Regions from separate parts of the Teredinibacter turnerae T7901 genome, predicted to be linked through region 3. Evidence: riboswitches for the same ligand, from Rfam matches in the RefSeq annotation. Region 3 holds a riboswitch; each other region holds the start of a gene.
The links. Region 3 has a riboswitch for cobalamin ahead of cobO (cob(I)yrinic acid a,c-diamide adenosyltransferase). Riboswitches for the same ligand answer to the same signal wherever they lie in the genome.
Positions count from the first base shown of each region.

Region 1: linked by a shared signal. The riboswitch ahead of TERTU_RS14730 (cobaltochelatase subunit CobN) and the one ahead of cobO (cob(I)yrinic acid a,c-diamide adenosyltransferase) in region 3 are both predicted to bind cobalamin.
Region 2: linked by a shared signal. The riboswitch ahead of TERTU_RS16015 (TonB-dependent receptor plug domain-containing protein) and the one ahead of cobO (cob(I)yrinic acid a,c-diamide adenosyltransferase) in region 3 are both predicted to bind cobalamin.

Region 1 is NC_012997.1:3,676,211-3,681,358, forward strand. Features, by position in the region: gene TERTU_RS14730 (cobaltochelatase subunit CobN) at 1-3,418, opposite strand, end outside; cobalamin riboswitch at 3,595-3,845, opposite strand; gene TERTU_RS14735 (NAD(P)-dependent oxidoreductase) at 4,032-4,880, opposite strand; gene TERTU_RS14740 (DODA-type extradiol aromatic ring-opening family dioxygenase) at 5,043-5,148, opposite strand, start outside.
Region 2 is NC_012997.1:4,009,427-4,014,574, reverse strand. Features, by position in the region: gene TERTU_RS16020 (cobyric acid synthase) at 1-1,302, opposite strand, end outside; gene TERTU_RS16015 (TonB-dependent receptor plug domain-containing protein) at 1,405-3,276, opposite strand; cobalamin riboswitch at 3,383-3,524, opposite strand; gene TERTU_RS16010 (glycerophosphodiester phosphodiesterase family protein) at 3,698-4,423, opposite strand; gene TERTU_RS16000 (S8 family serine peptidase) at 4,880-5,148, shown strand, end outside.
Region 3 is NC_012997.1:2,690,099-2,695,246, forward strand. Features, by position in the region: gene TERTU_RS10695 (heme ABC transporter ATP-binding protein) at 1-530, opposite strand, end outside; gene TERTU_RS10700 (FecCD family ABC transporter permease) at 555-1,589, opposite strand; gene cobO (cob(I)yrinic acid a,c-diamide adenosyltransferase) at 1,589-2,191, opposite strand; cobalamin riboswitch at 2,351-2,481, opposite strand; gene TERTU_RS10710 (gamma-glutamylcyclotransferase family protein) at 2,516-2,932, opposite strand; gene uvrB (excinuclease ABC subunit UvrB) at 2,929-4,944, opposite strand; gene rlmKL (bifunctional 23S rRNA (guanine(2069)-N(7))-methyltransferase RlmK/23S rRNA (guanine(2445)-N(2))-methyltransferase RlmL) at 4,941-5,148, opposite strand, start outside.

The DNA.
Region 1 (5,148 bases), 990 kb from region 3:
CCGCCAGTTCATCGCGGGATTCCCAGGCACCGGAGCGCTCCGCCATGCGATTAATACCCGCACCATATGAGCCGGGCGCGTCGCCAAATACCCGGTAACTCGCCATGGCTCCAGCCTGCTCAGGGCTCACGCCATCGGCGAGTAACGCCTTCGCCTGAGCGACCCAGTGCGCCGCCACCTGGTTCGTTTGCAGCGACTCATCGCCGCGTTGATTGTGTGCTTGCAGGGGTTGCAGCGCGTTTTGGAGTGGAACGGTAAGCGCGGGAAAATCCCGCACGATACGGTCGCGACTTGCATCCAGCGCCATAAGTGCAGCGCGATTAAGCAATTCCAGTTGCATACCGTACAAATCGCGAAATAACCCTGAGGTGGTAAACACCACGTCGCGACGCGGGTTGCCCTCAGCGCGTTCCTGCTGACGCAATCCGGTCACCAGCCCGCGGCTGTTCCATTGTGGCTCAACGCCGAGTAAATCGAGACCGAACGCAATCATAACCCCTTCGTCGCGCACCACATCCGATGCCCACAGTACCAGCGCCGTGCTTTTTTCTGCCGATTGCGGATTGTCTCGGCGCGCTTGCGCTGCCATTTCCTGGCCAAGCGCCCAGGCGGCACGACTGGGAATTAAACTGCTGTCGAGCGCAAAAAAGTTGCGCCCGGTTGGCAAGCTTTCCGGGCTGCGAATGGGGTCGTTGCCGGGGCCGGGTGAAATATAGCGGCCATTAAGCCCCGTCAGCAGCGCTTTCATTTCCGCCGCCGGAGACGCTTCCAACAGCGCTCGCCATTGTTTGTTTTCTGCAGTGGTCGTTGGCCCCATGGAATCAAGCATCATGGCTACCGCATTTTCCTGCCAGGGCTTTCCGAAGACATGTAGCCCTAGCGGCATAAACTTTTCTTGCAGATTTGTGAGGTAGTGGCCGATCTCGTGGACTAACATTTCATCGTCAACTTCGGCAAAGCCAATCCCCATGACCGCCAGTTCCGCCGACATGGATTGCGCCAGTTCATCGGTTAAATTCAACGCGACGATTTTTTGCCGGATTTGTTGAATCAACCGTTCACTCACCGCCGAGTCTTCGCTGCCATGTTGAGATTCGAAGCTCTCCACCAACTGCCGCAACTGCAAGAGTTCGTCGTATAAATCGGTGCGTTTCAGCGGTGGCGTTAAATGGTCCACCATGACCGCGAGGCCGCGGCGCTTTGCTTGAATTCCCTCACCAACACCATCGACGATATAAGGATAAATACCGGGGAGATCACCGGCAATAATGCGCGAGTAATCGTCCGGCCCGACCCCGACAGCGCGTCGCGGTAAAAATTCGTAGGTAGAGTGCCGCCCGAGGTGGATTAATGCATCAGCACGAAATTCAGATTTTAAGAAATGGTAAAACGCCAGGTACTGGTGCGGTGGCGGAAATGCCAGATTCGCGTGTAACAGCTCTTCGTTAATTTCCCAACCGCGCGGCGGCTGAGGGCCAACAAAAATATTGCCGAACCGAATTCCGGGCAACAAAATACGCTCGTCCACAACCATTACCTTGCCGGGCACGTCCCCCCAGCCACCCAACCCTTCTATTCCCGTTTGCCGCAACGCTTGAATATTGCTAAGCGCCTGCGGAAAGCACGACATTTTTTTACTGGCAAGCGCCGCTTCATAGCAGTGTTCGATATCGCCGAGCAAGGCCATCGCCCGCGAGCGCCCAGGATGATCCACCCCCTCCAATAAGTGACGCGTTTCTCCCACGGTTTGACTCAACAGCCCACGCCCCAAATCTGTCGCATTGTGCTCAATGGCATCAACCAGCTGTTGATGTAATAAGCCTAACGGCCCAAGACGCATTTCTTGCCGCAGCGTAGCCGGGAGTTGATTAAACCAGTCGCTGTATGCTGCAGGTGCCATGGTCGCGACCTCAGCAGCCATGGTGCGCAGCGTTTTGGCATCTCGTGGTAAATTTACGCCCTTGCGTTGTAACAGGTCGAGCAGCGCTTCAGGGGACTGCGGCAAGTCGCCCGTGGTGTAGCCTGCGCGTTTCATCTGTTGCAATATTTGCCACAGTGACGCAGGTACATCTAAATTATCTGCGCCGATATTGTGGCGACCCGGAGGATGGTTGTAATAAATAATCGCAACACGCTTTTCTTTATTGGGTGTGGTTTGCAATTTATGCCAGTTGCCAATGCGCTCCAGCAAAGCGTGAATACCGCTCTGTTCAGGTGTAATCGGATGAATTCGAATTCCACTTAAGGCATCGGTTGTAACATCGCCTGCGGTCGCAACAACCAGCGGTTGGCTCGCCCCCTGTAGCTCCGGCATCGCCACCTGGTAGTACACCTTCTCGCGCGCCAATCCATCCGCAGACAAGGCGTACTCCTGCTGGCTGCGATCACGCAGTTTAATCCCTTTCAGCACAGGTACATTTAAATTGCTAAATAATGCTGTTGCATCCAATCGACCCTCGCCGCCACCAACCACAAAATCCTGCAGCATAATTACCGCGCTCAGCTGGTGTTTTATTGGCAGTAATGCAGACAAAGCATCAACCCCGGCAGCCCCCCAATTAGCTACCGCAGCCACACACTGGTGATTTAACGTGTTCACTGCCTGCTCGCAAATGGCTGACAACACGTGCGAATCCGCCTCGCGCGCACCACCGGCATGATCAATTACCGCAATCACAGGTTGGCTACCCACCGTGGGAAAGTCCGCGCGATAACCGCCATTATGGAACCAGCGAACCGGCGCCAGATTTTCTGGTGCCGCTACTTCTACCGCTGCGCCAGCCAAGTTGCGGTAGAGGTAAGAAATAAGTGCCGTGGTATTTTTGGCCCCGCCTACCTGCCAGTAAGCACGTGCTTCCAACCACGCGCGCTGCGCAGGATACTGCGCGCGCATATTCTTAAGCCAGGCGGTAACGTCGCCTTCCGGACTGGATTTCGCGAGCGTAGCTAGCAAGGTGGTATTTGTCGTTATAGCTGAAGTTGGGGTTGCAGTTGCGCTCGTTGCGGATTCTGCAACCCGTCGCGAGCCTGCACCCGTAGCGAAGAGCGCCCGTTGCTGAATTTGGCTAAACGCCACCAGGCGGTGGTCGCTGCTGACAATTAACTGGTTCAGCGAACCCCGGGCAAAATAAGGCGAGAGTTGGGCCACACTGCCACCATAAAGCCCGGTGGCAAAAATGCCGTTTGCCGAACGAAACAATGCATCCAGCTCACTCGCGGTATATTCGCGCAACTGCTCGTCGGTGCGCGCCTGTACCGCCAGCGCCGGGTGTGATTTTCGAAACAAACGGACAGCTTCCGCCAGCGTTTGGGCATTGCGTTGTGAGGAGATCAACAATAAATAATCCGCGCTTGCGGCTTGCGTGCAGCACGCCCCGACCAGCAGCCACACAAAACACACCCATACCGATACTTTCATTTAACAACTTCACCTTAGCCGCAACAAACGGCTGGGAATTCTGGCATCGCAGCCAGGAGACGAGTGGAAATATCGGGAGATAGGTGCGCTGTGCGCGGCGAGCAAGCCCGGTCAATTTGCAGGAAGCACCCACTGGGCAGATAAAATCCTCGCTTGATGCAGTCCCCGACATCAAATAAGTGATCTCTGCTATGGCAGGTCTACTGGCTCTCAGTTTTTGAACGGATTTGAGCAATCGCGTTCAACGCAGGTCTCGCCTTCCCGGCCGAAGGCCAGTGGCTATGAGACACGCTCACTGCATACAGTTGCGGGGACAGCTCCAGTGTATCTGGCATATTGGAATTCATTCCACCAGACCCTGGCATTCCCTCAAGTGTTTGCGTTGCTGTTGCGGTTAAATAATAAAACCGGCGGACAGTTCAGATATAAACACTTGCCCATACGGGGACATAACGAGAAAGGCGGTGATTCTATACCAATGCCGGGCCGGCAGCTATCGCGGAATGTGATGGCGGCTTCCAACCGTGTCGGAACCGCCAGTTCACCCGCAAAAATATCAGCGGGAGAGGGTGGGAGATTTTGCAGCTACTTAAGTATTTTCAAAACTGGAATTCTAGCGATCAAGCTTAACCACAGCCGTCATTTGTTCATCGCCAAAACCTGCTGCAATTGCGGCGTCGAAGGTCTGCTTTACTTGCGAAATAACGGCGGCATTGGGGCTGGAACGTTGAAAATAGTCGAGATCTTTCGCCACCAGTTCGACCGGAAACAAGGGTGCGAAATTACTGTTGGCCATACTCTGCCCCGCCAGGTTGGCTGCGGGGCTAAACACAGGACTGCTGGCCATCATTTCCAGCGCGCCCGGTACCGGCAGGTCTTGCGCTTGCAAGAACTTGCACAATTCAGCCATGGTCGCCACCTGAGTAGCCAGCATGGCATTAACCGCAAGCTTAATCGCCGCACCACTGCCGAGAGGGCCTGCATGGTGCACAGCGCTGCCCATTGTGTTGAGTAACGGGGTAACTTTAGCTACAGCGTCATTATCGCCACCCGCGAAAAATACCAGCGTCGCCGCTTCTGCCTGCGGGCGGGAACCGGATAAAGGGGCATCTACCAGCGCTCTCCCCTGTACACGAAACGCCTGCGCCAGGGTTTGCAAACCGGCGAGAGAAAGGGTCGAGCATTCAACAGCCACACTGCCCGCACCCATACCGTGGATCGCACCACTGGCTTCGTCGAGCCACACCGCTTGACTGGCCTCATCGTCACGCACCATGGAAAACACAACGTCTTTCCCCGCTGCTGCCGCCTTCGGCGATTCTGCTTTCGCCGCACCTTTCTCCACCAATACCGCCATTTTTTCGGATGTGCGATTCCAAACGGTGACATCATGCCCGGCATTCAACAGGTGCTCGACCATACGCACCCCCATCGCTCCCAAGCCTAAAAATGCAATCTTCATCGTTAAGTTTTCTCCAATTTTCACAACACTGGTTTTAAATTTAGTCGGCAATAAACATTATAAGATCATCCGCTCTATCGCCGGTTTATACCAGAATTAATCGTCATTCAAGCCAAGGTTAGCGCGCAGCGCGTCAGTTCCGTGTAAAACGCGGGGCCATATTTAGTCCCAGCAATAAAAGCCCGCCGTGTAATTCAGAATTTGCGCGTGCAAACTTCTGGAACTGGCCCTGCCCGCAATACCGTAGACAACCATCAAAGGGATAAGA
Region 2 (5,148 bases), 1.3 Mb from region 3:
AGGGCTGTCGAACACGCCGTGGCAATAGGTACCGAGCACGGTGTTATCGGCATTGAGACAGCCTTCACGGCGATGATCGTTCCATAAAAAGGGCTGTTCCGCGGTTTCAGTCAGGCGCGATTCGCCCTGGTGAATTTCGTAACCCGCGACCGTTGCCGTCTCGCCAGCCAGGGTCAGCGCACCATCAATGTTGCGCAGTTGCTTTGCCTGCTCGAGTACCGTGTCCAAAGGCAGATACCCGAACCCGGCGGAATCACCGGGTTCACCTTCCAAACCGTGCGGATCGCGCAGGGTGTGGCCGAGCATTTGATATCCGCCACATACGCCGAGTATTTTGCCGCCGTAGCGCAGGTGCCGTTGCAGGTGTTTATCCCAGCCGGAATTGCGCAGCGCGGCAAGATCACCGCGCACGTTTTTGCTGCCGGGCAAAATAATCAGATCCGCCTGAACGCGCGTTTCGGCGAGGGCGACAAACTCCAGATTAACGTCGGGGTGGTGGCGCAGGCTGTCAAAATCGGTATGGTTGGAAATGTGCGGCAGCACGGGCACCACGACGCGAAAATGACCGGAGTGGTTTGGCTGTTCGCGATTAATGGCATCCTCTGCTTCGAGGTGAAAATTGTGCAGCCAGGGAATAACGCCAAATACCGGCTTGCCGGTTTTCTCTTCGAGCCAGTCGAGTCCGGGTTGCAGCAGAGCGAGATCGCCGCGAAAGCGGTTGATCACAAAGCCTTTAATACGCTTGCGTTCGGAGGGCGAGAGCAGTTCGAGCGTACCGACAATGTGGGCGAAAACACCGCCGGGATTAATGTCGGCGATCAGCACGACCGGGCAATCGACCGCTTCGGCAAAGCCCATATTGGCGATATCGCCCTGGCGGAGATTGATTTCCGCCGGGCTGCCCGCGCCTTCGGTAATTACGCTGTCGTACTGGCTGCACAACCGCTGGTAACTCGCTAAAACTTTTGCCAACGCCTCGGGTTTGTAACGGTGGAAATTCTGTGCCGTCATATTGCCCTGGACTTTGCCCTGAATAATGATCTGGGCTCCGGTATCGCTGGCGGGTTTTATCAGCACCGGGTTCATATCCACCGTGGGTGCAATACCGCAGGCTTGGGCCTGCACGGCCTGAGCGCGGCCAATTTCACCACCGTCTGCAGTGACGGCGCTGTTCAAAGCCATATTCTGCGGTTTAAACGGGGCGACCGCATGGCCTCGGCGCAACAACACCCGGCACAGGCCTGCAACCAGTGTGCTCTTGCCCGCGTCCGAGGTGGTGCCCTGAACCATGAGTTTTGTCATTGTGTGTACCCGGCGTGTTCAACGTTAGAAGCAAGCGCGACAGCGCGGGCGAAAATCGCTGCCCGGCCTGTCGCACAGTGAGTTGCCAACAACGGCAGCGGTTTAGAAGTCGAATTGCACCCCTGCAGAGACCGTGCGCCCGGCGTTGTTATAGCCGCCCGCGAGGGCGTAGTCTTCATCGGTAATGTTGTCTAACCGCAGCGAGAACAGAAGCTGATTCCAGCTGTAATTGGCACTGGCGGACAGCAGGTTGTAGTCGTCCAGCGAAGCGCCGTCGATGTCATCCGCGTTGCGCGCGTCGTACAGGTTAACCAGCAGGTGCAGGGCGTTGTCCATCCCGTTTACACGTACACCGAGGTTGCTGGTGTTTTGCGGACGGCGTGGGCGCGGTTCACCGGCACGGTCTTCTGTGGTGTTATAGGTGGTGTTGAACACCAGGCTCAGGTGCGAGTTAATGGCGTAATCGGTGGTGAATTCCACGCCTTTTGAGGTGCTTTCGCCTTCCGCCTGCAAGTAGCCGCTGTAACCAATCAGGTCGAAATAAATTTCATCTTCGACTTTTTGCGAGAACAGCGTAATTCCCAGGTTGATTGATTGCTCGCCACTGAGCTGACGGTAGTAGTCGAGCCCGAGGTCCAGGCCTTCGCTGGATTCCGGGTCCAACGCCAGGTTGGCTGCCGCGCCCGACGCCCAGGGGCCATTGTTATAGGCTATTTCCGAAAGTGCCGGGGCGCGGAACCCGCTGCCCGCACTGGCGCGCAGTTTTAACGTGCTCTCATCGTTTTGCACGGGCAACCACGCGGTGGTTACCCGGTAGCTGTTGTAGGTGCCGAAGTCTTCGTTGTCGTCATTGCGCAGGCCCGCAGTGACATAAACGCTGTCTTGCAGGTTGGCCTGCAACTCCGCAAATATGCCCAGCTGGGTGCGCGATTGCTTCGGATCGGCATCCACGGCGTCGATGATTTCCTCTTTGTTATCCGCTCCCCACACGGCGGTGAGGTGTTTGCTCAGGGGGTAAGATCCCAGATATTCCAGTTTCTTGAGCTTGCCGCGGCTGCCGTAGCTGCTTTCCCCGTTGCTGAAAAATTCCCGCTTCACGTTGGTCTGTGCGTAGGCCAGTGACTGACGGGTTTGCTCCCCGCTATAGGCCAAGGATACTCGGCCGACGGATTGGGTGAACTCGCTGTCGCTGTCCGGAGTAACGGTTTGGCTGCTGGATGAATACGCATCGTACTCGTTTTCTGCATGGGTTCTGCGCAGTACAACTTGCGCGCGCAGCTTGTCGGTGATGTTCACACCGCCGCGCGTATGGACGGTTAAATTGTCGTAGCCGTCTTCCTCACCACTCGTGTCGTAGGTCATTGCATTGAAGCCGTCGCTGTGCAACGCGGTGACCGAGGCGAAACCATCCATACGGCTGTTGCCTGCACTCAATGAGGCATTCAGATTCTGCGTGTTGTAGCTGCCAATATCTGCTGCCAACCGGCCTTCAAAACCTTCTTGTGTTGTGCGGGTGAAAATATTGATTACACCTCCGGCGTCTGCGCCGTAGACAAAGCCCTGCGGCCCGCGGAGAATTTCAACGCGCTCCACATCGCTGTTCATGTTCAAGTGCTCCACGTGGGTCATGCTCTGAGTGCCGGTAGGGTCGGACATTTCTACACCATCTACCATTATCAGTGTGCGATAACCTTCTTCACCGCGAATACTTACTGACGATATCTTGCCGAGGCCGCCGCTGTTTGTGCTGCTAATACCCGGTTGATTGCGCAGCAATTCGTTTAATGTCGTTGCTGCTTGCAGTTGAATATCCTGCTCGGTAATTACTGAAACCGAGGCGCCCACTTCGCGCAGTGGTGTTGGCAGGCGAGATGCGGTAACCACCACTTCTTCAAGGGCGTCACTGGCGGTGGCGGGGTTGGTTAACAGGGCAATCGCAGCCGCGAGGCTGGAGAGAGTAAAACGCGTTGTCATGAGATCCTCATTGGTGAATGAGGGAGGAATTCCGGGGATGAGTCGTAACCCAGGCGTAGCGCGAAGATTAGTGTCATTCCAGGATGGCAGCCCTCCGCTCCATCGTTGAAAGTGTGATCGTCAGGCTGGTATCGGGCTGATGCGTGCTATCCCTTGATAGCACCGCATTTACCGTTGCGGGGGCAGCGCCGGATTTACACCGGACTTCCCAGTTAAGCCATGCGGCGAGCGATAGTTGATGACTTTGTCGCTGCGTATGCCTGGCTGTCGTTTTCGCGTATGGCAGCGAAAACACCTGAAACCGGGCGCGACTTTAGGTAGCGGGGGAGGGCTTGTCAATAGCGCAGGTGAAATACTGTTTCGGATTTTTATCCACCGGCACAGAGGTGTGGGGTTCGATCTGACTGAAGCTGTTGGAGCATCAACCCCGCTTGATTATCTCATGAACAAAATTAGTTTCTATATATGCGGCGCCGTCGACCGCCCAGCGCTGGGCTTCCTGGTGGGTGTTGATGTTGTAGATAAACCACTGCCATGCGCCTTGCCAGAGATCGCCTTCAATAAAGTTAAGCGGTTCGGCGATAAGCAGATCCGGCTGTAAATCGCGGGCTTTGTGCAAGGTTTCTGCGGAGGTATCTGGCAGGCACCAACCAATTGGCAGGTTGCAGGTATTCTTGGCCAGCACCAGTAAATCGTAATCGAAGGAAATTATACGTCGCCGTTCGCCTAATACGTCCGATGCCAGCAATACTTTTTCCAGAAACTGGTTAGGGCCAATGCGCGGCAGACAGTCTTCTTTTATTTCAATGAAAAACTCCACGGAATAACTTGCCAGCGCCTGGCTCAGGTCCGCGAGGCTTTGTATCGGCAGAGGCGAAAAGGATTCGCGAAACTGTTGTGGGTAGTGACACGATATATTTTGCAGTTCGGCAAAGTCTAATTCTTTTAATGCACCTATTGCGGTGGTTGTGCGTTCGAGCGTGTCGTCGTGAAAAACCACAGGAATGCCGTCTCGGCTCATTTGAATGTCGAACTCCACGGCTTCGACACCAGCCTCTATAGCAGCGATAAATCCCGGTAGCGTATTTTCAGGGAAGCGGGACGGATAGCCTCGGTGGCCAACCGTTTTCCAATCGGGTTTAGACATAACGAATTCCGCGTTTTATTACTGAGATCGCGACAGGCGTCGCTTCATTTCATTTTAGTGCTTTTTATTTAACTCTGCGCTATGCCCCCATTTGATTTTTTTAACCCATCCCACTGACCAAAAGGTCGCATGCATCGAAATTCTGCACTCCAACAAAGCGTTGCACGTGTCATTCGGCAACTATGATTCAGTAGCGCAAAAAGCCGAGATTGTTGTTTGGCGTGAAAAGCAGAATGACATTCATGATCCTCGCGCCAAACGGTCAAGTGCTGTGCGCTAAACATTTTCTAAGTTTTGATTCGTTCACAAATTTTTACAATTAGCTCACGTAACGACTTCGTTCCTGCAGTTTTGCATACGGTTCTTGCACTGGCGCGAAGGCAACTCAAACGTTTGTTTTGCAAACAAAATTAATGTTGAGAGGATTCTATGTTCGTAAGTCGAAAACTACGAAGTATGTTGTCTGGTGCTCGAAAAATATCAGCTTTGGCTTTGAGCACCACTTTGCTTGGTGTGCCAGTGTTGGCTGTTGCAGCACAAACGGAGGATCACAAGTTCTCCGCGTTTGTAAATCCCGCGCCGAAAATCGCACCCCAATATATCGTGAAATTTAACGACGTCGCCGGGCTTACACCACAAGCCTCGTTTCGCGCACAAGGCGTTAGACAAGCGCAACAATTGGCGGCCGCTAATGCTCGAGTGATTAAGCGACTGGAGCACATAAA
Region 3 (5,148 bases):
CCCAGATCCAAAAATGCGGTAGGTTCGTCCAACAGTAGCACGCGGGGCAACGCAGTATCTTCCTGCCGCCAAATTTGCGCCAGCACTCGAGCGATCTGTACCCGCTGCTTTTCACCGCCAGACAACGCGGTATAGAGACGATGCTTGAGGTAAGTGATGTCCAGTGCGCTGATTGCTTCGTTAACTATTGTGGAATCCAGTACCCGACCAGTTTCATGCGGCGTACGGCTCAATCCCACCACCTCAGCAACTGTAAACGGAAAGTTGAGCTGACTGTTTTGCGGCAATACTGCCAGCGAACGAGCAATCTGTAGCGGCGCAACCTGATCGAGCAGCTTCTCACCTAAATAAACATTGCCGCAAGTACGCGGAACTTCTCGCACAATACTTTTCAACAAGGTGGATTTGCCAGCCCCGTTGGCACCGACAATGGAATAAACACAACCCGCACGCAAGCTGAGATTGATGTCCCGCAACAGCGGCACATTCGCCAGCGAGACTTGCAACTGTTCGATACGCAAACTGCTCATAGCCAACCTCTCATAACCAACCGCTCATAACAGAGCCAGCCGTCTGCGCTGATACAGCATAGAGATAAACACCGGTGCGCCGATAAACGCCGTTACCAGGCCAACAGGCAGTTCGGTGGGAGCAATTAACCAGCGCGCCAGCGCATCAGCCAGTACCAATAGCATGGCGCCGACACAAGCCGTGAGCGGAATCATATAGCGGTGGTTTGGGCCAACCATAATGCGCACGAGATGCGGTACCACCAAACCTATAAACGCTATGGTACCTGCGAGGGCAACCGACAGCCCAACACCCGCAGCCACGCACACCACCACCAGCTTTTTAAGGCGGGTTGCGTCAATACCTAAATGCCGGGCCTCGGATTCGCCCAGCAAAAACACATTGAGCGCATTTTGTTGCCGGTACAGCACCGTAAAGATAATCAGGAATATCACAAGCACGGTGCAGGCACTCAAATAGTTTGCGCCCTCGAGCCCGCCCATACGCCACAAACTAATGCGGCGCAGCATGTCGTTGTCGGCAAAGAATTCCAGCAGGCTGGTGATACTTCCAGCCAGAAAGGTCAACGCAATCCCCACCAACAGCATGGTAGACACACTGGTCCCGGCCGCCGAGGTCGACATTCGGTATACAAACCCCACCACCAGCAGGCTGCCGCAGAATGCACCGGCGGTTACCACCGAAATTCCCATCAAATTAAACGCCGACTGGCTGAACAACACAATTGCAATACTGGCTCCGGCGGCGGCACCGGAACTGATACCGATTAGCGATGGGTCGGCCAGGGGGTTGCGAAACAAGCCCTGCGTAACGGTGCCGGAAATCGCCAGCAACGCGCCGACGCCCAGTGCCAGTAAAATGCGCGGCAGCCGCAACTGCTCAAGAATAAGCTGATGTTGAAAGGCCAAATTGCCCTGAGGCCAGTGCACTAACGCAGACAGCGGTATATCCACCGCGCCGATGGTCAGCGCCAGAATCGCAACAAGCACCACCAGTAATAGTGAAACAGCCAGCAGGCGCCACCAATACCGCTGTAGAAATTGCGCCGAGAACAGCACTAAAAATCGACACCTTTACGGGCTTTAATGCCTGCTTTGAAGGCGTGCTTAATATCTTTGACTTCAGATACCGTATCCATCACATCGCGCAGAGCGCTGCCGCCACCGCGCCCGGTAACCACGACGCTTTGCGCAACGGGTCGCGCAGTGATAGCACTTAATACGGTAGACTCATCAAGATAGTCGTAGGCAAGCATATACGTGAGTTCATCCAGCACGACCAGGTCCAGGCGTTCATCCGCCAACATACGCGCGGCTTCGGCCCAGGTTTTTTCGGCCGCCGCTATATCCCCGCTTCGATCTTGCGTGTTCCAGGTAAACCCGGTGCCCATCTGATAGAAATCCACCTGCGGACACTTTTCGCGCAAATAGATTTCTTCACCAGAAAGCTGTTTGCCTTTAATAAACTGCACCACGCCCACGCTCTGACCATAGCCCAACGCACGCATCACCATCCCGAAGGCGGAACTGGATTTGCCCTTGCCATTACCGGTCAGCAGCACCGCAACACCGCGCTCTTCATCCGCACGCGCGATATTCGCATCGACTTTAGCTTTTTGTTTTGCCATCGCCTCTGCGTGACGTTCGTCTTTTGTACTCATATTAACTGGGTGCTCACAAATCTGGGGCCGGAGAAAAATCCGATGGGAACAGCACAGGCACACAGCCTGGTTAGCGGGAGGAGAAAAGGAAATTTGCAGGATGGCCCTAAAACATTCCTGAAAGGCAGCCCTCCGCGCCTTTACTGAACTCATGTGGGAGTATCGAAGCGGTTTCAGGCTGGTATCGGGCTTAGTGTGACGACGGGCGTAACACTTTACCGTTGCGGGGGCAGCGCTGGCTTTCCAGCTTCCCATTTATCACCGGAGTGACCTGAAATCCTGGGGGACTGTAGGCACCAGTAACGCAAAAGTCAACGGTTGCGACTAGCGGATGCGTTCATACCCGTCGTAGAGGTTATTAAAACGCTGCATGCCCTCGGCTTCGAACAACGCCATATCCCAAGGCGTTTCGAGGGCATACTGGCGACCGTAGGCATTGGCCAAATAGACCATGCCTTGCACCACGCTGCCATCGGTGAGAACAACATCCACGCTGATGCGGTCGTAAAAGTCGCCTTCAAAGGCGTCAAGTCGCGCCAGGTCATCCGGGGTGATATTGCGATAGAGCACGCCCTCAACCACCGACGAGGTGCCCGCTGGCACCAGCATAGGATAGGGTTCGTCGCGCACACCAACACGCTCATAGCCGTAAATTGTTGCTGCGTTATGTTCGTAGTGATATTGAACAATTCGCTGCCACACTGGGGGATACATTAATGAGCCATAGGTGAAAACGTTCATGCGCCCTCCTTGAGTTCGTGGATTTTGTCGCGTATCGCTGCTGCTTTTTCGAATTCCAGATTTTTCGCGGCTTCAAGCATGTCTTTTTCAAGATCGGCGATGTGATGCCACACATCTTTCCCTGCCGGTACGTCAGTTGCGTAGCTGGCGGCCTTCTCGGCAACTTTCCGCTTGCTGCCAGGGCGCGCGCCCGGTGCCCGTGCACCTTCCATGATATCGGCAATGCTTTTAACGATACCTTTCGGGGTGATGCCATTCGCTTCGTTAAAGGCGATTTGTTTCTCGCGCCGACGGTTGGTTTCGTCCATGGCACGCTGCATGGAACCCGTGATGTTATCTGCGTAGAGAATAGCACGGCCTTTCACATTTCGCGCGGCGCGGCCAATGGTCTGGATCAGAGAGCGGTCTGACCGCAGGAAGCCTTCCTTGTCTGCGTCGAAAATCGCGACCAAGGAGACCTCCGGCATATCCAGGCCTTCCCGCAGAAGGTTAATACCGACCAGTACGTCAAACTCACCCAGTCGCAGATCGCGGATAATTTCCACCCGTTCAACGGTATCGATATCCGAGTGCAGATAGCGCACCCGCACACCGTGCTCCATCAAAAATTCAGTGAGGTCTTCTGCCATGCGCTTGGTCAGCACGGTAATCAGCACGCGATCTTTGGCTTTAACACGCTTGCGGATTTCTGACAGACAATCATCCACCTGAGTGCCCGCCGGACGAACTTCGATTTCCGGGTCCACCAATCCGGTTGGGCGCACGACCTGCTCCACGATTTGCCCCTGGTGCTCGGCTTCATAGTTGCCGGGTGTCGCCGATACAAAAACCATTTGCGGCGCTAGCTGTTCCCATTCATCGAACCGCATAGGGCGATTATCCAATGCCGACGGCAAACGGAAACCGTACTCCACCAATGTTTCTTTCCGCGACCGGTCGCCTTTGTACATACCTCCAATCTGCGGCACAGTTACGTGCGATTCATCAATCACCAGCAGCGAGTTTTTGGGTAAATAGTCAAACAGCGTGGGAGGCGGCATTCCGGCAGCGCGGCCAGAGAGATAGCGCGAGTAGTTTTCGATACCGTTGCAATAACCCAGCTCGCGCATCATCTCCATATCGTATTTGGTGCGTTGCTCAAGGCGTTGCGCTTCCACCAGTTTATCCATACCGCGAAACTGCTCGAGCCGTTCCTGCATTTCCTCTTCGATAAAATCCACTGCATTCAAAATAGTCTGTCGCGGCGTGACATAGTGAGATTTTGGATAGATAGTGCAGCGCGGCAGGCGGGCAAGAATTTCCCCTGTTAACGGGTCGAACGACGAGATCTGTTCCACTTCATCGTCAAACAATTCAATACGCACGGCTTCTATTTCTGAGTCTGCAGGAAACACGTCAATAATTTCACCGCGCACCCGATAGGTTCCGCGGCCAAAATCAATGTCGTTGCGGGTGTACTGCAACTCCGCCAAGCGCCGCAATATTGCGCGCTGATCTATCTGATCGCCACGCGATAAGTGCAGCATCATTTTCAAATAGGCATCAGGATCACCCAAACCATATATGGCAGACACCGTCGCGACGATAAGCGCATCGTCACGCTCCATCAGCGCTTTGGTCGCCGACAGGCGCATTTGTTCAATGTGTTCGTTGACCGATGCGTCCTTATCAATAAAGGTATCGGAAGATGGCACATAGGCTTCCGGCTGATAGTAATCGTAATAGGATACGAAATACTCGACAGCGTTATCCGGGAAGAACTCTTTAAACTCGCCATAAAGCTGCGCTGCCAACGTTTTGTTGTGGGCCATAATCATGGTTGGCCGCTGCAGTTTTTCTACCAGATTCGCAATCGTAAAGGTTTTACCCGAGCCGGTTACCCCAAGTAGCGTCTGGTGGGCCAAGCCGGCTTCCACACCTTGATACAGTTTTTCAATCGCCGCGGGTTGATCGCCTGCTGGCTTGAACTTTGAATTGACTTTAAAGGGTTTTGCCAACTTGGTTAAACTCATGCTTGGCGTATCTCCCAGCATTGATGAATTTTGGGGTTGTGTTGAAAATCCGGGTCTAGGGTTTGCGCGCTAATGTTGGTCACCCGGTAGCGGCTCAACGCATTTTCATCCAATTTGAAACTGCGTAAATTATTCGAAAAATACAAACAACCACCCGGGTTGAGCAAGTCCATACAGCGCTCAATCAGCGCCGCGTGATCCCTC